2 regions of the Glaciimonas sp. OK215 genome follow, and region 2 is predicted to be linked to the other one. Evidence: predicted binding sites of a transcription regulator. Region 2 holds the regulator's gene; the other holds the start of a gene.

Region 1 (12,134 bases), 1.3 Mb from region 2:
GGCTGATCCGTAGCGCCATCTCGCTGGTCGTGCCTGCGCTCTCCCCCGCCACCTGCGGGCCGATGAACAGACCCTGATTGAGCAAGCCATCCGCCAAATTTTCAACAAAACCGGCGTCGGCGGAATCGCTGTAGCGGCTATCGATCAGCTCAAGAGCGAGGTGGGTTTGCTGAATCGCGGCATCGACTTCTGCCGGCGTGTAGGGGGTGTCGCGCGTGGGCAGATCCCGGCCCAGAATGAAAGCCAGTTCCGGCTCAACCCGCACTTGGCCGGCGCGGGCCCATACGGCGCAGGGACTGCCGGTATCAACGGTATGGATGGTGCCGGCATAGATCGGCGCCACGACCAAACGACCCGCGGCAGGCATGCCGCATTTCCAGGCCCCGATGCCAGCGCCGAGTTGCGCGGTCACGGCTTCTTGAATCGCCAACGCGGCGTCAACGTCGAGCGGCCGCAAGGATTCTGGCAGGCGCGGCCCTTGCTCGCCACATCTGCGGCGCGCCGCGAGGATGCCGGCGGCGATGGTGACGTGATGCTGAGCTTGCGACATGGTTGCCTTCGAATAGGGAACGGATTTGTGGTTCTGCAGGAGATCAAGCCGGCGCTGCCGTATTGATCTCCTGCAGACCTCCGCCTGCATTCTAGCCGAAGCGCTCAACCGAAGTGCTCATCCGACCTGGCCGCCATGTGTTACTTGGTGACCGCCAGTTGCTGGCGTTTACCATCTTTGTAGGTATACAGCGTGAGGACGCCTTCCTGCATGTCGCCTTTAGGATCGAAGGCGATATTCCCGGTGACGCCTTTGTGATGAATTTTGGCCAGCTCGGGCAGGTACTTTGCGGGTTGCGCGGAGCCCGCTTTTTGCATCGCCTCCGCCATGGTCATGACCGCATCATAGGCATACGGCGAATACGTCTGGACCTCGATGCCGAACTTCTTCTTATACGCCGCCTTGAAGTTCTCAATGCCGCTTTTCCCGGACTCTTCAACACCGCCGGCTTCGGCACAAATGACCTGGCCATTCACCATGCCGTTGCCTGCCAGTGCCGCCAGTCCTTCGGAGCAGATGCCGTCGCCGCCCATGAACTTGGCATTGATGCCCAGTTGTTTCATCTGGCGCAGCATCGGTCCGGCCACGGCATCCATCCCGCCGAAGAACACCAGGTCCGGGTTCTTGGCCTTGATCGCGGTCAGAATGGCATTGAAGTCGGTGGCCTTGTCGTTGGTGAACTGGGTCGCCACGATGTTCACGCCAGCGCTTTTTGCGCCTTTGCTGAACTCTTGCGCAACCCCTTGGCCGTAGGCGGTACGGTCATCGATGACGGCGACGTTTTTGGCTTTCAGGACCTGGGCCGCATAGCGGCCCAGGGTGCCGCCCAGTTGGCCATCGTTGGCGACCACGCGGAATGCCGTGTTAAAGCCTTGCTGGGTGTATTTCGGGTTGGTCGCAGCAGGTGAAATTTGGGGGATACCCGCTTCGAAATAGATCTTCGACGCCGGAATGGTGGTGCCGGAGTTCAAGTGGCCGATCACGCCGTTGACTTTTTCATCGACCAATTTCTGGGCGACGGCAGTTCCTTGCCGGGGATCGCCGCCGTCGTCTTCAGCCGCCAGTTCGAATCTGACTTTCTTGCCGCCGATGCTGGTCCCTTTTGCATTCAGTTCATCAATCGCCATGCGGACGCCATTCTCGACGTCCTTGCCCAGATGCGCGATGGGACCGGTAATTGGGGCGACCTCGCCGATCTTCACAACTTCCTGCGCGTAAGCAGCGCCTGCAAATACGACCGCAATCGCGCCGGCCAGCGGCATCATTTTCATTTTGAATTGCATCTCTCATCTCCTAAGGATTAAAAAGCCAGGAACTACAACACGCAGCTATTCGCCGATACGAACAGGTTGAACTTTGACAGATTGAGCGCTGACGAATCACTTGCAGCATTCCGCGATGCTGCCGCGCAACTTCATACAAATTGGGCTATCCGGGGGGCCGCTCCGGAAGACAGTGCGAACGGTTTTTGCGCTACAAACTGATACAAGTCTTTGGGATCGGATGGCGCGGGAATCAGGTCGATTTTTGTCCCGATATCCCGGGCTTCAGCCACGTCGCGCAGATAGCGCAGTGCAGAAAAGTCTTCCAGTGCAAAGCCGACGGAGTCGAATACGGTTACCTGTTCCGCACTTTCCCGTCCCACGGTCTGGCCCGACAGGACGCGCCAGAGTTCGATGACAGGGAAATCCGGGGCCAGCTGCTGAATATCGCCTTCGATGCGTGTCTGCGGCTCGAACTCAACGACAACCCGGGCATGGGTCAGGATGTCGGCATGCAACTCGGTCTTGCCCGGGCAGTCGCCGCCAACCGCATTGATGTGCATACCCGGTTCAATCATGTCCGGCGTCAGAATGGTGGCATTGGTCTTGTCTGCCGTCACGGTAGTGACAATGTCGGCGCCGCGCACGGCCTCGCTGGCAGAACTGGCGCGAATGATGGTCAAGCCCTCGATGCCGGCCATGTTGCGGGCAAATTTCTCCATCGCCGCCGGATCGATATCGAATACCCGAATTTCGTTAATGCCAAGGATGGCTTTGAAGGCAAGCGCCTGGAACTCGCTTTGCGCGCCATTCCCGATGATGGCCATCGACTTCGATTCAGGCCTTGCCAGCGCCTTGGCAACCAGCGCCGAAGTAGCCGCCGTGCGCAATGCGGTCGTGATGGTAAATTCGCTGAACAGCAGCGGGTATCCGGTATCGACTTCGGCCAGCACGCCAAAGGCCATCACCGTCAGCATGTTCTGTTTGGTATTCTTCGGATGGCCGTTGACGTACTTGAATCCGTATAGTTCATTGTCTGATGTCGGCATCAACTCAATGACCCCGCCCGGAAAATGGTTCGCCACCCGCGCCGATTTTTCGAATGCATGCCAACGCAAATAATCGGCGCGAATATACTCCGCCAAGGTCGTCATGAATGGTTCGGCACCAACCGTTGTTACCAGTTGCTGAATGTCGTTTACGTCAATATATCTAGTCATTTCTGTTTTCCTTCATCGATTTTTCCGGGATTGGACGACGCGTCCTTCCTGGATGGCGCACATTGCGCCAGCAGTAGCGCCCATGCTGAAACGCGTGCTCAGCGGCCTTCAAAGCCCAGCAACACGTTGACTGCATTCACGCCGATATCGTCCACCATGTAGCCGCCTTCCATGACGAACAGCGTTGGCTTGCCTACGCCGGCAATGCGTTCACCCATGCGCAGGTAATCGTCGCTTTCCAGCTTGAACTGGCTGATGGGATCGTCCTTGAAAGTATCCACGCCGAGCGACACCACGATCGCATCCGGCGCATACGCGGCCAGCCTGCTACAGGCATCGGCCAGCGCGACGCTGTAGGTATCCCAGGCGGTACCGTGCGCTAGCGGATAGTTGTGGTTAAAGCCGACACCGGCGCCGTGGCCTTGCTCGTCCCGATGGCCGAGAAAATACGGATACGAGTTTTTCGGATCGCCATGCAGCGAGATGAACAGCACGTCGGCGCGATCGTAAAAGATGCTTTGCGTACCATTCCCGTGGTGATAATCGACATCGATGACCGCCACCCGTTTGGCCCCCTTGGCAATGAAGCCCTGTGCCGCAATCGCGGCATTGTTCAGATAGCAGTAACCGCCCATGTATTCGGCTGCGGCATGATGTCCCGGCGGGCGGCATAAGGCAAAAGCACTGGCTGCACCGGCGGCTACTGCCTCCATGCCTGTCAACGCAAGGTTGGCGCTGGTTCGGACCGCTTCCCATGTGCCGGCTGTAATCGGCACACCGGCATCCATCGCGTAGAAGCCCAGCTTGCCATCGATATGCTCGGGTTCGATGTCACTGCGCATATCGCGTACCGGCCAGATCAGCGGCAATGCGTCATGCGAGCGCCCAATGGCGCCCCATTCGGCCCATGCATTCTCAAGAAAATTGACATAGCGCGCACTGTGGACGGAACTGTATGAGGAAGACGGATAGTCACGCGGCCCAATGATGTCGCCCAAACCGACAGTCCGAACGCGCGCCAACACCGTGTCGGCGCGGCCCGGCATTTCAACACTGGGTTTCAAGACGCCATCTTTCAGTTCAGTGCCATGATGCAGGCGATGATTATTGCTATATATAGTGAGCATATTGGCAAGACAGAGGAGGTAGAAGTTGGGATTATTATGACGCCGGGGAGATGGAATTACTTTGCTTTATTGGCGCACCAGAAGCTATGATTTGAGCATAACAAACTAAATAATGGCGAAAAATGAGTAGCAAGAAACTAAAATATGATCTGGACGACACTGATCGGACTATCTTGCGTCTTTTGCAGCAGGACGGCACCATGTCCAATCCCAAACTGGCTGAGCATGTTTCGTTAAGCGTTACGCCCTGCTGGCGGAGATTAAGGCGGCTGGAAGAAGACGGCTTCATCACCAGCTACCAGGCGAATCTTGATCGCCGCAAACTCGGCCTGGATGTCTTGGCTTTCGTCCAATTGAGCTTCCTCGTTGTGACGGATGTCTCGACTAAACATTTCGAGGAAGTGATCCTGGCGCATCCGGAAGTGTTGTCCTGCCACAAAGTCACCGGCCAGGCGGATTACTTGCTGCAGGTGGTGGCGGAGGACTTGGATGCCTACAGCGATTTTGTTGAGAATGTGCTGCGCGTCGTGCCCGGAATCAGTTTGATCCACTCAAGCCTCGCGATGCGCGAAATCAAATCATCGAGCCGGCTTCCGATACCCGCTTAGGCACGCGGTGTTGAGCGAACGCTTTTAGCAAAACCAGATGAATGGGGACGATGCACGCATCCCAAGGCTGGTTGCGAAAAAAAATCCCTTGAAATCAAGGGATTTTTTAACAACAAAAAGCATGTTCCAACCTTACGCAGGCTTCGGACCTTTGCGATGCGGCTTGGGTTTAGGCTTGCCGGCATCGGCGCGATTACTAAAATCGCTTTTGCTTTTGAACGGAGGCTTGTCACCCAGCTTTTCGCCCACCCTGCGATCGCCGCCTGTCTTCGGGGCAGCGAAAGGCTTGCTCTTGCCGGCGAACTTGTCGGTTGCCTGTGAACGCTCGCCGGCGTGGCTGATGCGTAGCTGCTGTCCCGCCACCCACACGGTTTTCAGATGTTCAAGAAGCTCTTTCGGCATGCCTTCCGGTAAGTCCAGCGTACTGTGGTCATCGAATATTTCGATGCGGCCGATATATTTGGAGTCCAGGCTGGCCTCGTTGGCAATGGCCCCGACAATATTGCTGGCTTTAACACCGTGCTCATGACCTACTTCGATTCGGAAACTTTCCATACCGACGTCTGCTTTGCGACCGCTGCGCTCCTTCTTGGGCAGATCGGGATGCGCAATTTGATCATTGCGCTCCGGGCGCTCTTTGCGTTCAAATTTATCCGAGCGCTCGCCTGCGCCGTCGCCTGCCTTGCTTGCGGCAAAAGACGCTTTCGTTCCAGCTGATTTAGCGGATACATCCGCATGCTCGCCATCGCGGCTGATGCGTAGCTGCTGCCCTGCTACCCACACAGTTTTGAGATGTTCGAGCTGTTCGGCTGGCATGCTATCCGGCAAATCCAGTACGCTGTAGTCATCAAAGATTTCAATGCGGCCGATATTTTTAGAGTCCAACCCCGCCTCGTTAGCAATCGCACCCACAATATTGCCGGGCTTGACACCGTGTGTATGACCAACTTCAATTCGGTAAGTCCGCATGCCGACATCGGCTGCGCGCTCGACACGCTCTTTCTTGGCGAAAGCAGGACGATCGCTACGCTCCGGGCGCTCACTGCGCTCAAACCTGTCCGAGCGCTCGCCTCTATCGCTACGTTCGGAGCGATCAAACTTACCCGCATGTGCAGGCCTTTCATCCGACCAGGAGGTCGTACTTTGTGGCTCGCGCTGATTTTTATCCAGCAATAGCGGCACACTGCCGCGCGCCATTTTGGCGAGTGCCGCTGCAATTTCAATCGCCGGAATATTATTCTCGCGCTCATATTCTTCAACGATGGATTGAAATTGATCCAGTTCGCCGAGGGACAAAATCTCGCCGATTTGATTTTTGAACTTGGCAATACGCACATCGTTGACGGCTTGAATACTCGGCAATACCAAGGGTGCTACCGGCTGGCGGGTAGCGCGCTCGATGGCCTTGAGCAGATTTTTTTCGCGCGGGGTAATAAATAAAATCGCCTCGCCGCTGCGACCGGCGCGCCCGGTGCGGCCGACACGGTGGGTATAGCTTTCCGGATCGTGGGGCACATCGTAATTGATCACGTGGCTGATGCGTTCCACATCAAGGCCGCGCGCTGCCACGTCGGTGGCGACCAGAATATCAATCCGGCCATCCTTTAGCTGCTGAATGGTGCGTTCGCGTTGTTGCTGTGCGATATCGCCATTAATCGCCGCCGCAGAGAAGCCGCGCGCCTGCAATTTGCTGGCTAATTCTTCGGTGCCCAATTTGGTACGCGAAAAAATGATCATGCCGTCAAACGTTTCGGCTTCCAGGATACGCGTGAGCGCGTCGAGCTTATGCATGCCGCTGACTAACCAGTAGCGCTGACGAATATTGTCGGCAGTGCCGGTTTTGGCTGCAATAGCGACCTCGGCGGGATCGCGTAAATAGGTCTTGGCGATGCGTTTGATCACCGACGGCATGGTGGCGGAGAAGAGTGCCGTCTGGCGTGTTTCCGGGGTTTTCTGCAAGATGTTTTCGACATCGTCGATAAACCCCATGCGCAGCATTTCGTCGGCCTCATCCAGCACCAGCGTTTTGAGTTGCGACAGATCCAGCGTGTTTTTGTCCAGGTGATCGATCACGCGGCCGGGCGTGCCGACGACCACATGTACGCCACGGCGCAATGCCCTGAGCTGCGGCTCATAACTTTGGCCGCCGTAGATAGGCAGCACATGAAAGCCGGGAATATGCGCGGCATAGCGCTGAAAGGCTTCCGCCACCTGGATCGCAAGTTCGCGCGTCGGCGCCAGCACCAGGGCTTGCGGCGAAGTTTGCTTGAGGTCGATGCGGGACAGGATGGGTAGAGCAAAAGCAGCGGTTTTACCGGTGCCGGTTTGCGCCTGGCCAAGTACATCGCGATTGGCTAGCAGGATAGGGATCGTGGCGGCCTGAATCGGCGACGGAGACTCATAGCCGACTTCCTTCAGCACCCGTAACAGCGGCTCGCTGAGGTTTAAATCGGCAAATAACGGAATAGGTATTTCAGACATGTCATAACTCGCAAGTTTGCTCGAATCGCACTATGCGAAACAATGTGCTGCGTAGTTTACTCTGTTGTTGCGCAGGCGGGGCTACTGCCTACAGAGTGACGAGCAACATGCAAGCGGAAAAATACCTGCGCAACCGACAGCTCCGGCACCAACCACGCGACGGAAGCGCGTCTGAACGCGATGGCAAATTTCATGCTCCGGTCATATATGAGGAGTATTGTCGCCTTCTCGTATCAAAAAATATAAAAACCATTGCCTTTAAGGCTGGAGACAGAAATTATGGATTTTGATATTGTGATCGTTCGCGTTCATGACGGCTATCGTGTCGCCCATGGACACCTCCATCTGGCCAGCGCCCTTAACACAGCGAATGAAGCGGTCGCCTATGTGCCGGGCGAGGGAAATGTCAAGGTCGTCAAGACCCGTCGCGGATTTCTTGTGGGCAAAGATAGCCAATGCTACCGGTTCTCGTCAATTGAGAGAAAGCAGTCGCTATCCGCTACGCAACTGCACTATCTTGGCCTTGTAGCCACAACGCGCCACTAAGTTTCGAACGTTTGTGCGGCACTCAAGCTAAATCGCGCAAAAAGTTGACGACACGTTCGCTGGACACCTTGAATCCGTTTGCGAGCAGCTTTTCCGCTTCTTCGACCTTCCCGGCTTGGGTCAGGCTTACTACATTCGATGCGTGGAAATGAAAATGCTTGTGCTCAGCGACAAGTTGCTGGAACGATGTGTACTTGCCCAGCTGCTCTCGCCCCGTCCCGTACAACCATTTCCCAAGCTCGCAGCGGTTATCAAAACAAATAGTTTCCGGACGTAAATCCTCGGTAGATTCGCCTGACAGATAGGCCGTCAATCTGGCTTTCCAGTTTTCATGCGCCGCTATGGCTGCGCGAATATCCAGTTCACGGATGGTGTTGAGCTCAATTTCGGAAACCTTTGTCGGAGCGTTATGCTTTGCGTCGGAACCCGATCCAAAGATATTTTTGAAAAAATTTAACATGATGTGCAGCGGTCCTGTGTTCTGATTTACGGGCAATTAAAGTTGAATTACAACAACATTACTTTAAATCAATTTTATTGGATCGAGGGAAATAATGATGTTTTGACCACAAACTTCAATTACTGGCAGCCTGGACAGAACTTGAAACGTAACGTTACCAAGAGAAATGTAACGAAAGATACGAGAAACATTTCTGGCATTCAGCGTTCGTATAATCGAATCACCCAAACAGCCAGGAATCCATCGTGAAGCTTCCTCTCAGCATCGCTGCGATCATCGCCCGCAAGTTTTCCGTCGTGAAATCTTTCCCAGAGAAATGCCCCGCAAGCATCGACATCGTTCTTAAAAATGCACCGCCGCCGCCAAAGGCGGAAGCGACGCCAAGCCCACGTGCCGGGCTGGTGTGGATTCCCGGATTCTGGAACTATGTCGGCGGCTGGTATGCATGGCAGGCCGGTGGCTGGGAACTGGCCCGGGAAGGACAACACTACGTGCATGCTGAATGGAAGCAATGCGTCGACGGCTGGCAACTTCATCGCGGCCGGTGGCAAGATCTGCCTGGCAAAAAGCACTTGGGCGATGACGATACCAACGCAAATTCCACTTACGATCCACTTGCGGCTTATCGCTGACAGCCGGCAAACGCGATCGACTTGAGCGTCTTAATGCTGAACCAGCTTTCAGCAAAGCCATGCTCACGAAAAATAACAGGCATCGCAACTTCCCATCAGTACGGCGCATTTAGCGCCGCCTGCCGCACTCCCCTTCTTCGCGCCATCGGCAACGCCGATGCGCTTCGTGACGTCCAGCCATTTCAAAGTCAAGTTCCAGACCGCAGCCGATCCGACTGCGCCAACTCTTGAACACAAAAAAGAGCCCGCGAACCTTGCGGTGGCGGGCTGAATCCAAACCTTGGGGGAATTGGAGGAGACGCATTCACTATATCGCACAGCAACATTTGGTCGTCACGCTTTTACACTCTCTTACAGCTGCAACAATATGAAAAAAAACGACACACGTACAAAACCGAGAACCTGTGCAGTTGATTCGCCTCGGTAGCTGCGTGAATTGGTGGTCCCTGCATCATCCGCTACGCCGCTCCCGGTCGATACGTTACTCAGCGCCCGCCAGGCAATATCAAAGCAGGCCGGCTGGCCCCTTTCCTACGTCGTAATGAGTAATCGTCCTACTTCGCGACCTGGATTCAGGGACTATAGTTAATTCTTAATTCGCCTTGAATGCACCGGCACGCGTCTATCCATATACGTGTTCGATGCCGCCGTTGACCACCAAGTAATGATGACGGCCGACATGGAACCCATCTGACAAGTCAAGCAAGAAGCGAATCCACCTGGCAAGGAGATCCAAATGTATATAGGCATCGGAACCATCGTCTTGATTCTCGTATTAGTTCTGCTATTTAGATAGCCAAAGCAGTTACCGGAAGTCTCATCGTGCAGCAGGAGTCCGCCCGGATTCTTGCTGCAACAGCATGCATGACAAGACGCCGTAATAGCCACCGCTGCTGTTCAAGACATCCGGCTGGAAATGGCTGTGCGTGTCCATGTCGTCGACATCCAGCATTAAACAGATCCTTACATCACAATTTATAGTGGATAATTCGCCCCCCAGCCAACAGCAACTCCCTGGCTCACCAATTATTGTCGGAGAATCCCGTGATCATCGAAGCACAACTACCTGCCATAACTGAACTTATTAAAAAAGCATCAATCTTGAGCGACAGCGTTGCTTTTAATGCCTTGTATGCGCTATTCCCGAAGAACACCCCGGCGCAAAAAGTCCATGCAACGCTTGACGCCGCCTGTACCGGCATCGTGGATTACGACCAGGCGATCTACTCGGTTGTCATGGTAAGAAAAGACACCGGCTTGCCTGGCGACGGTTTCTTTGCGACGTTTAGGGCCGTGCGCAATGCCGAGTACACAGCGATTGCCGGCGACACCGCCATCCTGAATTTAACGTTGGCGCAGAAGCAGTTGATGGTGAATGCTGAAAAAGCCAGAGTCTACGCGCACGCGAAAGCCTGATTAACTTCCTCAGCGGACGATATCGCGCAGCACCTGCCGCAAATCATCGGTAATCGGCACAATCGCTAACACCATCAAGGTCGCGGCGAGCGGCGCCGTTGCGATAAACCCGATGTTTTTAAATCCCAGCGCGCCGACAAAACCACCGCTGAAGAACAGGAAAACCAGGGTTGCCAGCAAGCGCAACTTGACCAAATCGGCGCGGACCGCGTATTTGGGGTCGTGCCGGGTACTGTTCCAATAAAACATCTTGCCCAGTTCTATGCCGATATCGGTGACCATCCCGGTCATATGGGTGGTACGAATTTCTGCCTTGGAGATTTTGGTAATAATGGCATTTTGCAAGCCCATGATGAAGCACAGGAGCAGCACCGTAACGGGTACAAATAACCACTTGTGACTTTCCAGATTGCCGCCCAGCAGGCCGAACAATAGTAGCAATGCAGCTTCCAGCATCAGCGGCAGTGCATATTCTCCGTGCAGGTGACGTTTTCTGCCCCAATTAATGCAGATTGCGGAACAAGCGGCACCGAACACGAAAAATAGCAACGATGCCAAACCGGCCAGCATCAGACCGACCGAGCCAAGCGCGAGATGATCGCCCATCGCGGAAATAATCCCGGACATATGCGAGGTATATTGTCCTACTGCCAGAAAGCCGCCGGCGTTGATAGCACCGGCAATAAACGACAGGAAGCACGCCAGATGGCGATTAGCTTGCTGGGTACGCTCTTTTCCGGTCAATTGCCTCAGGTACGGGATCGGCATTTACGCTCCATCATGGTGAGCACGAAGATAACCCGCTGCAATCAAATTACAGCCGGCCGGCAAGAAAGCCAACGCGTACCACAATACCACTTGCGTCAATACTTCCCACGGTAATCCGCCTTCAGCACTGCTTCGCGCACCTTGTCGTAACCCAGGTTAAACAGCAAGGTATACGGCAAGAAAAAGAGAACCAGACCGATATCGAGCAAGAATGCATCGAGCAGACGCATGTCCCACCACCACGCTGCCAGCGGAACCACTGTCACGATCAGTCCCAACTCGAACGAGACCGCATGAACGACGCGCACGCCAAATGTGCGGACCAGATTAAAGTGCCGCGCGATCCGGTCAAACAGCGTATTGAAGACCATGTTCCAGACCATTGCGATCAGTGAAATCATCAAGGTCAGGAGACCGGCAGCGGCCATCGACACGCCCATCAACCATGACAAGGCCGGAGCGCTGAGCATGATTGCCAGCACCTCAAAGGTCAGGGCATGGAAGAAACGTTCAGCGAAAGATTTGTTCCTGCTCATATCAGCTCCTAAGCTTTATTGAAAAACCGATGCTTGCTATTCTCTCCAGTTTTTTGGATACTACAAAAGCAGTAACCATCGGAATTTCCGATATATTGAAATACATCACAAACCTAAGCTGCCGCTCCCATGTCACATTCGTTCGAATCCCTGTTCATGTTTGTCGAAACGGCCGCGCTAGGTTCGTTCTCGGCGGCGGCGCGCAAACTTAACAAACAGCAATCGACTGTCAGCGAAGCCATCGCCAATCTGGAAATTGATCTGGGCCTGACACTGTTCGATCGCAGCACACGCCGGCCGACGCTGACCGAACACGGGAAGGCGATGTTGATTCATGCGCAGCAGGTGCTGGATGCCGGTGACCGGCTATCGCGTTCGGCGCATCGGCTGGCGGATGGTCTGGAGCCGACGCTCACGCTGGTGCTATCCGATACGTATCAGTCGAATCGTTTCGAATCCGTCCTGACGGAATTTGAGCAACGCTACCCCGCACTGGAACTCGAATGCATGATCGCCGAACACACCGAC
Region 2 (12,134 bases):
AGGAAATGCAGAGGCTCCGTCGGCGAGCTGTTGAATTCGCTATGACGCACGCCGGTGCCGGCACTCATGCGCTGTACATCGCCGTAGTGCAATACCGAGCCGGTACCCATGCTGTCCTTATGCTCCAGAGCGCCGTCGAGGACGTAGGAAATAATTTCCATGTCACGATGGCCATGCGTGCCGAAACCCTGACCAGGGGTAACCCGGTCTTCATTGATCACCAACAGCGGACCGAAGCCGGTGTGCTCCGGATCGTGATAGTGACCAAATGAAAAGGTGTGATTGGATTGCAGCCAGCCATGGTTGGCGACGCCGCGATCAGTACTTTTGCGAATTTGCAGCATGATGTTTTCCGTTTCCAGTCAGGTTATATACGATAATTTCGATAGGTAATGGATGCTGGCATAACGACTGATTGCCTGAAACTCATCCTTGAAACATAGTATGGACGCCAATAGGGCAAAAGAAAAACGGAAAATTTTCACATATACTATCGAAAATATCGAACATAAAAATACAGGCTGAAACAGGCCCGCTCAGGAACACGGCGGGGGCCAGCCACGGCTCCCGCTTTCCGCCAATTTCCCCGCCAACGCATCGACAAACATCACTTAGATGTCAGATGAATATCGGAACACCATCAAATCCACATCAAATCTGGCCCTAACCCGGCGCGCCTGTTAGACTTCGCTCCCCCTTTCTGCCGGCTAACATCATTGTGACTACCTCCTCCTTCTCCAATCTCCCCTTGTCGCCAGCGCTATTGAGTAATCTCGACAGCCTTGGCTATCACAAGATGACGACCATACAGGCGCAGAGCCTGCCGGTGATTCTGGAGCGGCGTGATTTGATCGCCCAGGCTAAAACCGGCAGCGGCAAAACCGCCGCTTTCGGCATCGGCATCCTGCATAAACTGAACCCGACCTACTTCGCGATTCAGGCGCTGGTGTTGTGCCCGACGCGTGAACTGGCCGACCAGGTGGCGAAAGAATTGCGCCGGCTGGCGCGTTTTGCGGATAACGTCAAAATCCTGACGCTATGCGGCGGTTCACCGATGGGGCCGCAGATTGGCTCACTGGAGCACGGCGCGCATATTATTGTCGGCACGCCGGGACGGATACGCGATCACATCGGCCGTGGCAGCATCAACCTGGGAACGGTGCAAACGCTGGTGCTGGACGAAGCCGACCGCATGGTCGACATGGGGTTTTACGAAGAAATCTCAGGCATCGTCAGCGCTTGCCCGACGCGCCGTCAGACGCTGCTGTTTTCGGCAACCTATCCGGACGACATACGTAAGGCCAGTGCCGAATTTTTACGCCAGCCGGTCGAAGTAAAAGTCGAGGCGCAGCACGATGCCGGCCAGATCGAACAACGTTTTTACGAAGTCAGCTACGACGGCCGGAATGCCGCCGTGGCACAACTGCTGAACCACTACAGACCGGTCTCGACCATCGCCTTCTGCAACACCAAAATCCATTGCCGCGAATTGGCGGCTGAATTGCGCGACCAGGGGTTTAGCGCACTCGCGTTATACGGTGAACTGGAACAACGCGAGCGGGATGAAATCCTGGTGCAATTCGCCAACCAGAGTTGCTCGGTGCTGGTCGCCACTGACGTCGCCGCACGCGGCCTGGATATCCAGACCCTGGGCGCGGTCATTAACGTCGATGTGTCGAAAGACACCGAAGTCCATATCCACCGCATCGGCCGTACCGGGCGCGGTCACGACAAGGGGCTGGCGCTGAGCCTGTGTGCGCCGAATGAAAAAAAATGGGTGAAGCTGATCGAGGACTACCAGAACGGACCGGTTAGCTGGTTCGATCTGGCCGAGCTGGAACCGGCTGAAGGCGGTCCGCTGCAAGCGCCTATGGTGACGCTATGCATCATGGGCGGCAAGAAAGACAAGCTGCGTCCGGGTGATCTGTTGGGCGCGCTGACCGGCGATGCGGAGCTGACCAAAGAGCAGGTCGGCAAAATCAGCGTATTCGAATTCATGACCTATGTCGCGCTGGAAAGACGCATGGCCAAGCACGCCTTTTCTCGCCTGAGCAATGGCAATATCAAAGGCCGCAGCTTCAAGATGCGCTTTATCTCCGAGCTGTAAACGCAAGAAAGCCGCTACGCCAACTAGACCTGCTTGCCCAGCTGCCGCGCCAGGAAGTCGGGGACTTTGGCGGCGCTCAGCTGATTCAGCGATACCAGCAAATCCGGGTGGATAGATGGCACGCGGTAGGTATGCGCCAGGCTACGGGCGACGTGTAACAGTAAGTTCGCCGATACTTCGGCATCCGCTTCCGCTCTATGCGCCGTGCCGTGAAATGGTATCCGCAATGCGGTGGCCAGCGATCCAAGCTTGTAGCTCGGCATGCCCGGGAACACACGACGCGATAATTTCAACGAGCAAATCAGTGCGCTATAGCGCGGCTGCACATCCAGACGCGCACTTTCCGCCAATAAAAACTTGGCGTCAAAACTGGCGTTGTGGGCGGCCAACGCGTCGCCGCCGATAAATCGCAGCAATTCCGGGACAACCTCAGCGACTGGCGGCGCGCTATCGACCATCGCTTGCGAAATACCGGTCAGATGGGTAATGAAAGAAGGTATCCGCACCCCGCAATTCACCAGCGAAACGAAGCGCTCGACGATTTCGCCTTCAACGATCCTGAGGGCTGCGACTTCCGTGATGCGATCACCCATTGCAGGACTCAGCCCGGTGGTCTCGAAATCCAGCATGACTATCGGTTTTTGAAATACGCCCATGGATCCTCGAAATGCATTTTTTTGATGGGCGCATATTACAGCATCACGGTGTAATCGCGACCTTCAACACGCCATCGCGCTGGTTGGCAAATAATTCATATGCCTGTTCGATCTGATCCAGTTTAAAGCGATGCGTGACCATTGCCTGCAAATCCGCCCGGCCCGACGCCACCACATTCAGCAGCCGGCGCATGCGTTCTTTCCCGCCGGGGCACAGGGTGGTGACGATCTTGTGATCGCCCAGACCAGCGGCAAAGGCATCCAGCGGCAAGGAAATCTTGCCGGAATACACGCCAAGGCTGGAGAGCGTGCCACCTGGCTTGAGAGCGCGCAGACAACTTTCAAACGTCTGTTGCGTACCCAACGCTTCGATTGCAACATCGACGCCGCGCCCGTTGGTCAGACGCATGATCTCGGTCAGCGGATCGGTCTTCGTATAGTCGATCGTGACATCGGCACCCAGCTTTTTCGCCACTTCAAGGCGCGCACTCACGCCGTCAACCGCGATGATCAGGCTTGCGCCTTTTAATTTTGCCCCCGCTGTTGCACACAAACCGATCGGCCCCTGTGCAAAAATCACGACCGTGTCACCGATCTTTATCTCCCCGCTTTCCGCCCCGCCGAAACCGGTACTCATGATGTCAGGGCACATCAACACCTGCTCATCCGTGAGTCCGTCCGGAATCGGTTCGAGATTCGACATCGCGTGCGGCACCAGCAGGTATTCCGCCTGAGAGCCGTCTATCGTGTTGCCGAAGCGCCAGCCGCCGGCCGCCTTGCCGCCGCATTGGGACTGATGACCGTCGAGACAAGGATGGCATTGTCCGCACGGGGTAATCGCACCGACGATCACCCGTTGTCCGACCGAATATCCACTCACGCCCGCGCCCAATTCTTCGATCACTCCCACCGGCTCATGACCGATAGTGCGCCCCGCCTCAACCGGATATTCCCCCTTGAGGATATGCACATCGGTGCCGCAGATCGTGGTGGTGGTTATTTTGATTACCGCCTCGCCGGGACCGGCAACCGGTACGGGCTTTTCCTCGAGCGCGATCTTGCCCGGACGGAGGAACACTGCTGCTTTCATGGTACGCATCGCAATTCTCCTGAAAACCTGCATGATGATGTCTGTGCGCACTGCCTCTGTTGCCGCGCCGACACGGGCGATGCCGATCCGCACGGGATTGCCAACTGCAGTATCGACACCTCATTGACGTGGCCGCCACGGCCTTAATGCGACATCAACACCGCTACGGCGGCCTCTTCCAGCACCACACGGGTGGCGCCGCCGAGCAACATCCCCCGCCAGCGCTGATGCGCAACGCAGCCCATCACGATCACGTCGGCAGACAGGTCGGCCGCGAGCGCCAGCAGCGTGTGCCCGGCATCGTCTGCGACCGTGCGCCGAACCAGTTCAACCGTGATGTGGTGGCGAGCCAGATAAGCGGCCATCTCGGCGCCCGACTCTTCACATTGCGGATCCGGACCAGAGGCAGGATTGACGATGGCGAGTTGAACCTGGTTCGCCTGTTTTAGCAATGGCATGGCACTCCTGACTGCGCGCGAAGCCGCCATGCTCCCATTCCATGCAATCAGCACCCGCCCGCCAATGCAGGAGACCGGCCCGGCAGAAGGGACAATCAAGACCGGGCATTCGGCGTTAAGTGTCACGTATTCCGGAAAATCGACCTTCGCAGTCAGGGATTGATCGTCGGTGTCGCTCTGGCCGAGAACGATCAGATCGACATACAGGCCCAGCATGCTGATGGCAGCCGCGGCCTCGTCATCGATCAGCCGCTTTTCATAAGAAGTCACGCCGATTGCGCGCACCAGCGTGTCAAATTTCTCGAGCGCGGCGTGCGCACGCTGCCGCAGCGTGTCCAGATAGTCGGCTTTATAGGACGCCAGATTGCTGCCGTCCCGGCCGGAAAGTAGCGGCCGGTGCAGTGATCGGGATAGCCCTGTGACAGCAACGCCGATGAGGTGGGCATTTTCATGTAACGCCATTTTTGCGGCGACTTCAATCCGCAAGTCAAGATGCGCCGACTTGTCGACATGCACCAGAATGATTTTGTAGGACATCTGAACGCTCCTGCTTTGGTCGAGCCTAATGATCGCGCTTGAATCGATGCATCACCAGCGGTCAGGCCGATGCCTTGTACACGATCACAGGAATGCGGGAATAAGCCAGGACCTTCTGTGTCTCGCTGCCCAACAGCAATTTACTCACGCCCTTTCTGCCATGCGACGCCATGAAAATCACATCGCAGTGGTGCTGCTCGGCGGTCTTGACGATTTCCTGAGCGCACCAGCCCTTTGGACAATAGACTTCGCACGCCACGTCGGCTTGCTTCGCCAGATCCGCGATTTTTTGCACATTTTCTTCCGCTTGCTGCTCGACCGCATCTGTCAGCAAACGCAGATCTTCAGCGCCGCCCATCGTCGAGACCGGGAAATAGGAATAGATTTCGGCAACCGACAAGCCGATGATCTTGCTGCCGTTGCTCTTGGCAAATTCGACTGCCGCCTGAACAGTCTTGTCCGACAGATCGGAGCCGTCGGTCGCCAACAATATGGTCTTGAACATGATGTCCTCAGGTGCGGGAAAAGAATCCGATGAGAAGATCCTATGCCTGTTCTCCTCAGGACTTTTTGACATGGATCAAATGGCACGCAATGCGTGGGCAGCGGCGTTGCGCTGCGTTTGTATGTATTCCGCATTTAGAGTACATTCGCCTTAGCCATCACTACAATGTTGAATAATCACAACAATTACCACTATGAGCCAGCCGCTTTCCTATACCGCGTCGCCAGCCTTGAATGTCGGTGCATTAAAGGCAAGTTGCGCCAATTGCAGCTTGCACCACTTATGCCTTCCCATGGGGCTGGACGATGCGGACATCAACCGGCTCGACCAGGTTGTCGGACGCCGCCGTCGCATCTTGCGAGACGAGGGCCTGTACCGAATGGATGACCCGTTCACAAATCTGTATGCCATCCGGTTTGGGCATTTCAAGACTTATCAGATCAATCCTAGCGGCGAGCAACAGGTCACCGGTTTCCAGATGGCTGGCGAATTGCTGGGCATGGATGCGATCAGCGGCGACCGGCACCAATGCGACGCGGTTGCGCTGGAGGATAGCGAGGTCTGTGAGATTCCGTTCTCGCGCCTGGAAGAGCTGTTCGGCCACATCCCGATGCTGCTGCGTCATTTTCACAGAATCATGAGCCAGGAAATCACGCGCGAGCAGAATGTGATGCTACTACTGGGAAATATGCGCGCGGAACAGCGCTTTGCGGCTTTTCTGGTGAATCTGTCATCGCGCTATGCGGCGCGCGGTTATTCGTCCACCAGTTTCCAGTTGCGGATGTCGCGCGAGGACATCGGCAATTATCTGGGACTGACCATCGAGAGCATTAGCCGGTTGCTGTCCCGGTTCAAGAAGCAGGGCTGGCTCAAAGTCGATAAGCGTGAGCTGCAACTGCTCGATCCGGCGATGTTAAGAGCGCTGGCGGCCGGCACGGAAAACTGCAGCCCGATGTAACGCTTCCACTTCAGAACGGCGGGCCGCGCTCGTCCGGCACGCTGAACAGGTAATGCGTCAGCATGCTCGCCAGCGAACAAAAACTCCAGAAGAAGAAAAAGCCGATCGTGTAGCCGGCTATCGGCGGCAGAGCATGTTGGCCGCCGAGACGTAACAAATCCGCCGGATCGAAGAGCGAAAAAAAACAGCCTTCTGCGACCATCGCCACCAGAAAAGACGGCCAAAGTATATTCATCACGTATCGCAACATGGTCTCCCCTCTTTCATTCGGCGGGCGGTAAATCGGCCTTGAGGGCGATCATCTGCTGCTGCGGCCAGTTCCAGGAGCCGCTCAAACGCCAGTCGCGCCGTTCCCCCTCAACCAAGATCTCCCAGCGGGCCCTTTCCAGCATCGGTAATCCGACGCTGAAATCGCCGTGCGGATTGGGTTGTGCTGCGAGCTGGAGGTCCTTTTCCGGCTGGGTCGGATGCGCCAGATGGAGCAGGATTTTCCTGGCAATGGGCGTACCGAAGCTCCGCAGCGTGCCGTTCAGCTTCCCGCTGGCAGCGTCGTAACGAGCATTCAACGACAATCCCATACCGGTCGCCACACGATCGCGCTGCAAATCCTGATTGATGGCCAGTCCCTGCTTGTAATAGTCGCCCACTACCAGCGCGTCCTGTCGCGAAAATGCCAGCCAGCCGGTATACGTGGCCGCCACGACGACCACGGCCGGGCCCAGCATCAGAAGCCATGGCCACGCCTGGGTGTACCAAGGCCGCGCAGTGTGTAGTCGATCGATTAACGGGGAAGCGGTATGCATGATTTTCTCCTTGGGACCTATTTCGGCACGAAAAATACGGCATTCTCTTGCACCTGCAGGCGCGCATCATCCAGCGCCTTCAGTTCGAACACGATTTTGTTTGAGCCGGGTTTGCCGTTGCTGTGATCGACCCGCACACGCACCGGCACCGCGCGCGAGCTGGCGCCCTCCAGTTCCACTTCATCCGGCGTGGCCAGCGCAATCGACTTGAGCCCCGAGACGGCAATCTTGTAACGGTGCGAGGTTTCCGCCGTGTTCATGATCTGCAGCCGGTACACGTTCTCGATCATGCCGTCTTCCACTTCCCGCCCCATTGCACCGCGGTCGCGAATGACATCGAGCTTGAGCGGGGTACGCATGATCAGCGTGCCAAAGAAGGCCGTTACGATCAGCAGCAGTATGCCGCTATAGATCATCACCCGCGGACGCAGCACGCGCTGCCGCATCTCTTGCAGCGACAGGTGCCCGCTGATCGCATGCTCGGTCGAATAGCGAATCAACCCTGGCGGTGCAGCGATCTTCGTCATGACCAGATTGCAGGCATCGACGCAAGCGGCGCAACCGATGCACTCATACTGCAAGCCTTGCCGGATATCGATGCCGGTGGGGCAAACCTGCACGCACATCGAGCAGTCGATGCAATCGCCCTGCGACCTGGCTGCGGCATCCTGTTTCTTCCCACGCGCGCCACGCGGCTCGCCGCGTTCCTGATCGTAGGTGATGATCAGCGTGTCCTTGTCGAACATCGAACTCTGGAAGCGCGCATACGGACACATGTATTTGCAGACCTGCTCGCGCATCCACCCCGCGTTGCCGTAGGTTGCCAACGCGTAGAACAGAATCCAGAACCATTCCCACGGCCCCAGCGCGACGTTGTGCGCCTCGCGCAACAAGGTTTGCAGCGGTGTGAAGTAGCCGACGAAGGTGCATCCGGTCCAGAGTGCAAGCGCTCCCCACAGCACATGCTTGGCGGTTTTCTTTGAGAGCCGTTCAACCGACCACGGCTGCTGGTCGAGCCGCATGCGTGCGCTGCGCGGCCCCTCGATCTTGCGCTCGATCCACATGAATACTTCTGTATACACCGTTTGCGGACAGGCGAATCCGCACCAGACCCGCCCAGCCAGGGCGGTCACCAGAAACAGGGCATACGCACAGATGATCAGCAGCACCGCAAGATAGATGAAATCCTGCGGCCACAAGACGACCCCGAAAATGTAAAACTTGCGCGCGCCCAGGTCGAACAGCACGGCCTGGCGGCCGTTCCAGTTCAGCCATGGCAAGCCATAGAACACCAGTTGCGTCAGCCACACGCATACCCAGCGCCAGATCGCATAGCGGCCCTTCGCCTCGCGCGGGTAAATCTGCGTGCGCGCGGCGTACATCTTGATGACAGACTCCTGAGGAGCGACGTTATGCATTGGAACTCACAATAAAGCCGGATGAGGGCGAATCATTTCTGGTCGAAATCCGATGTTTCATTCGATAGACTCCATACATAGGCTGCCAGCACATGGACTTTCGCCTCGCCCAGAAAGTCCTTGAATGCAGGCATCGTGTTATCGCGGCCTTTGCGGATGGTTTCCATGATGGTTTCCGCGCTACCGCCATATAACCATATCTTGTCGCTCAGATTCGGAGCGCCCATTGCCTGATTGCCGTGCCCATCCGCGCCGTGGCATCCGGCGCAGCTGCCGAATTTGGCTTTGCCAAATGCTGCCCTGATAGGATCGGAAGCCGGCGACTCCGACAAACTCAATACATAGTGCGCGACATTTTCGACATCCTTGTCCGAGCCGAGCGCCGCCGCCATGGACGGCATCTGGCCGTGGCGCCCGTACAGGATCGTGGTCTGGATCACGTTCGGGTCACCGCCATACAGCCAGTCCTTGTCAGTCAGGTTCGGGAAACCTTTGCCGCCGCGCGCATCCGAACCGTGGCATTGCGCGCAATAAGTCAGGAACAGACGCTCACCGATCGCATGCGCCTGCGGGTCGGCCGCCACTACCTTCAGATCCTGCTGCAAATACCTGGCGAACAGCGGGCCGTATTGGCTATCCGCCTTTTTCAACTCTTCCTGGTAGGCGCCGCTCGACTTCCAGCCCAGCTTGCCGGCGTAGGTGCCGAGCCCCGGGTACAGCACCAGATACCCTAGGGCGAACACGATGGTGATGTAAAACAGCCACATCCACCAGCGCGGCATCGGCGTGTTCAACTCGGTCAGATCGTCATCCCAGACATGGCCGGTCGTTTCGGTTTGAGCGCGTATTGCACCGGGAGCGCCTGATTCTGCCGGCAACCTGACCTTGTGGTGCGACTGCGACCACAGCAGTACGCCGCATCCGAAAATGCTGAGTAGCGTCAATACGGTGATATAGATGCTCCAGAAACCACTTGTGAAATCAGCCATGATGATCCTCCGTGCCCTGCGCTACGACAGCATCATCGTCATCGTCGAACGGTAACCGTGCGGCGGCATCGAAATCGCCGCTGCGCTTGATGCCATACGTCCACCAGAGAATGCCAAGAAATGTCGCCAGGCTGATCACCGTCATGACGATGCTGGCCTGGGTAAAGGTATTGTCGATTGCCATGATCAGTTCCTTGTCTTGATCAAAGTACCGAGTCCTTGCAGGAAGGCGATCAATGCATCCTGCTCGGTTTTGCCAGCCAGGGTACCTGGCGCCTGCCTGATTTCTTCTTCCGAATACGGCACACCCAGCCGCTTCAGCGCGCGCATTTTTGGCAGCACATCCTCCGCAACCAGTGGCGTGGCGGCGAGCCACGGATAGCCCGGCATATTCGATTCCGGCACCACATCGCGCGGGTTATTCAGGTGGGTGCGATGCCACTCGTCGCTATAGCGTCCGCCAACCCGGGCCAGATCCGGGCCAGTCCGCTTCGACCCCCACTGGAACGGGCGGTCATAGACAAATTCGCCTGCCACTGAATAATGTCCGTAGCGCTCGGTCTCGGCACGGAACGGACGAATCATTTGCGAATGACAGCCATAGCAGCCTTCGCGAATGTAAATGTCGCGTCCGACCAGCCGCAATGGAGAGTATGGCTTGAGCCCTGTGATCGGCTCGGTTGTCGATTTCTGAAAGAACAGCGGCACGATTTCAACCAGGCCGCCGACGCTCACGACCAGCAGCACCAGCGCAATCAGGAGCCAGGGATTCTTTTCGATCCACTCATGGGAAAATTTCATGGTTGACTCCTGGTATCAAGCGGGTGTGGGTAACAGCGAGGGAATACGTGCCTCGACTGCGACCCCGTCACGCATTGTCATGAACGTGTTGTAGGCCATCAGCAGCATGCCGGAGAGGTACAGCAAGCCGCCGCTGAAGCGGATCACGTAGTAGGGAAAGGTCGCCTTGACGCCTTCGACGAAGGTGTATGTCAGCGTCCCGTCCGGGTTGACTGCCCGCCACATCAAGCCCTGCATCACCCCGGCGATCCACATCGAGGTGATGTACAGCACGATACCGATCGTCGCCACCCAAAAATGGGTCTCGATCAAACTCGTACTCCACATCTCTTTTTTGCCCGACAAACGGGGAATCAGGTAATACATCGAGCCCATCGTGATGAAGCCGACCCAGCCCAGCGTGCCGGAATGAACATGGGCAATACCCCAGTCGGTGTAATGCGACAGCGAATTGACGGTCTTGATCGCCATCATCGGACCTTCAAAGGTCGCCATGCCGTAGAACGACAAGGACACGATCATGAATTTCAGTATCGGGTCGGAGCGCAGTTTGTGCCATGCGCCGGACAACGTCATCATGCCGTTGATCATGCCGCCCCAGGATGGCGCCAGCAGGATCAGCGAGAACACCATCCCGATCGATTGCGTCCAGTCCGGCAACGCCGTGTAGTGCAGATGATGCGGACCGGCCCACATGTAGGTAAAAATCAGCGCCCAGAAGTGGACGATCGACAAGCGATAGGAATATACCGGACGTTCCGCCTGCTTCGGAATGAAGTAATACACCATGCCGAGATAGCCCGCCGTCAGGATAAATCCGACCGCGTTGTGGCCATACCACCACTGGATCATCGCGTCCTGCACACCGGCATAGGCGGAATACGATTTCCACATCGATGCCGGCATGCTGGCGCCGTTGACGACGTGCAGCAAGGTAACCGCGATGATGTAGGCGCCGAAAAACCAGTTCGCCACATAGATATGCTTGACCTTGCGCTTGACCAGCGTACCGAAAAACACCACGGCATACGCCACCCACACAATGGCGATCAGGATCGTGATCGGCCATTCAAGTTCCGCATACTCTTTGCCGCGCGTGAAACCCATCGGCAGCGTGATCACCGCTGCGACCAGCACCAGTTGCCAACCCCAGAACGTGAAAGCGGCCAATTTATCCGAGAACAGCCGTACCTGGCAGGTGCGCTGCACGACGTAATACGAAGTCGCGAACAGGCCGCATACGCCGAATGCAAAAATGACGGCATTCGTATGCAAGGGCCGCAGGCGTCCGTAGGTCAGCCAGGGAATATCGAAATTGAGTGCCGGCCACGCCAGTTGTGCGGCAATGAAGACGCCAACCAGCATGCCGATCACACCCCAGACGATCGTTGCGATGGTGAACTGCTTGACGACCTTGTAGTTGTAGTTCAGTTCTGTGCCCACAGATAAGCTCCCGGAAAATGCAACGATGACGCTGGGAGAGTAAAAGGATGGCCGCTTAAATTCCTTGATATGAATCAAATTCGCCGGCATCAATCAATCTTCAGACGGAGTTTCCGTATTTTCGGCTTGATCGTCGTCCTGCAAAATGCGCCAGGCCGGGCCGACCATATCGTCAAATTGACCGCCGTCCGACATCTTGAAAAACACCCAGATCGCAAGGAATACGATGCCGATGCTAAGCGGAATGAGCAAGAATAATGCTTCCATATTGGACCGCTCTACCCTCTCTGCAGCGCTTTCGCGGAAGCGGGAAATACGGCTGGCGGCAGGCCGGCGTCTGCGTGCGCACGCGCGATGCGGCGCAAGCGC

The links. The regulator FNR, encoded in region 2, switches genes on or off when oxygen is low (the NO sensors DNR and NnrR bind a similar motif). The targets are predictions, from matches to a motif close to TTGATNNNNATCAA.
Region 1: the regulator FNR is predicted to act here: its motif matches at 8,313-8,326, upstream of AC3CHX_RS17840 (CZB domain-containing protein).

What each region holds. Positions count from the first base shown of each region.
Region 1 covers NZ_CM173544.1:3,871,171-3,883,304, forward strand. Annotated here, with positions in the region: gene AC3CHX_RS17805 (2-keto-4-pentenoate hydratase) at 1-550, opposite strand, end outside; gene AC3CHX_RS17810 (branched-chain amino acid ABC transporter substrate-binding protein) at 691-1,833, opposite strand; gene ocd (ornithine cyclodeaminase) at 1,965-3,032, opposite strand; gene AC3CHX_RS17820 (histone deacetylase family protein) at 3,131-4,159, opposite strand; gene AC3CHX_RS17825 (Lrp/AsnC family transcriptional regulator) at 4,282-4,767, shown strand; gene AC3CHX_RS17830 (DEAD/DEAH box helicase) at 4,900-7,248, opposite strand; gene AC3CHX_RS17835 (hypothetical protein) at 7,528-7,794, shown strand; gene AC3CHX_RS17840 (CZB domain-containing protein) at 7,817-8,254, opposite strand; gene AC3CHX_RS17845 (YXWGXW repeat-containing protein) at 8,500-8,886, shown strand; gene AC3CHX_RS17850 (hypothetical protein) at 8,950-9,072, opposite strand; gene AC3CHX_RS17855 (hypothetical protein) at 9,704-9,838, opposite strand; gene AC3CHX_RS17860 (hypothetical protein) at 9,988-10,302, shown strand; partial or broken gene AC3CHX_RS17865 (YoaK family protein) at 10,339-11,070, opposite strand; gene AC3CHX_RS17870 (multidrug/biocide efflux PACE transporter) at 11,166-11,606, opposite strand; gene AC3CHX_RS17875 (LysR family transcriptional regulator) at 11,736-12,134, shown strand, end outside.
Region 2 covers NZ_CM173544.1:2,600,048-2,612,181, forward strand. Annotated here, with positions in the region: gene AC3CHX_RS11725 (pirin family protein) at 1-344, opposite strand, end outside; gene dbpA (ATP-dependent RNA helicase DbpA) at 719-2,107, shown strand; gene AC3CHX_RS11735 (3'-5' exonuclease) at 2,131-2,763, opposite strand; gene AC3CHX_RS11740 (NAD(P)-dependent alcohol dehydrogenase) at 2,807-3,862, opposite strand; gene AC3CHX_RS11745 (universal stress protein) at 3,997-4,848, opposite strand; gene AC3CHX_RS11750 (universal stress protein) at 4,910-5,353, opposite strand; gene fnr (fumarate/nitrate reduction transcriptional regulator Fnr) at 5,547-6,311, shown strand; gene AC3CHX_RS11760 (hypothetical protein) at 6,322-6,546, opposite strand; gene AC3CHX_RS11765 (FixH family protein) at 6,575-7,114, opposite strand; gene ccoG (cytochrome c oxidase accessory protein CcoG) at 7,132-8,532, opposite strand; gene ccoP (cytochrome-c oxidase, cbb3-type subunit III) at 8,565-9,521, opposite strand; gene AC3CHX_RS11780 (cbb3-type cytochrome oxidase subunit 3) at 9,514-9,705, opposite strand; gene ccoO (cytochrome-c oxidase, cbb3-type subunit II) at 9,708-10,322, opposite strand; gene ccoN (cytochrome-c oxidase, cbb3-type subunit I) at 10,338-11,765, opposite strand; gene ccoS (cbb3-type cytochrome oxidase assembly protein CcoS) at 11,859-12,032, opposite strand; gene AC3CHX_RS11800 (heavy metal translocating P-type ATPase) at 12,044-12,134, opposite strand, start outside.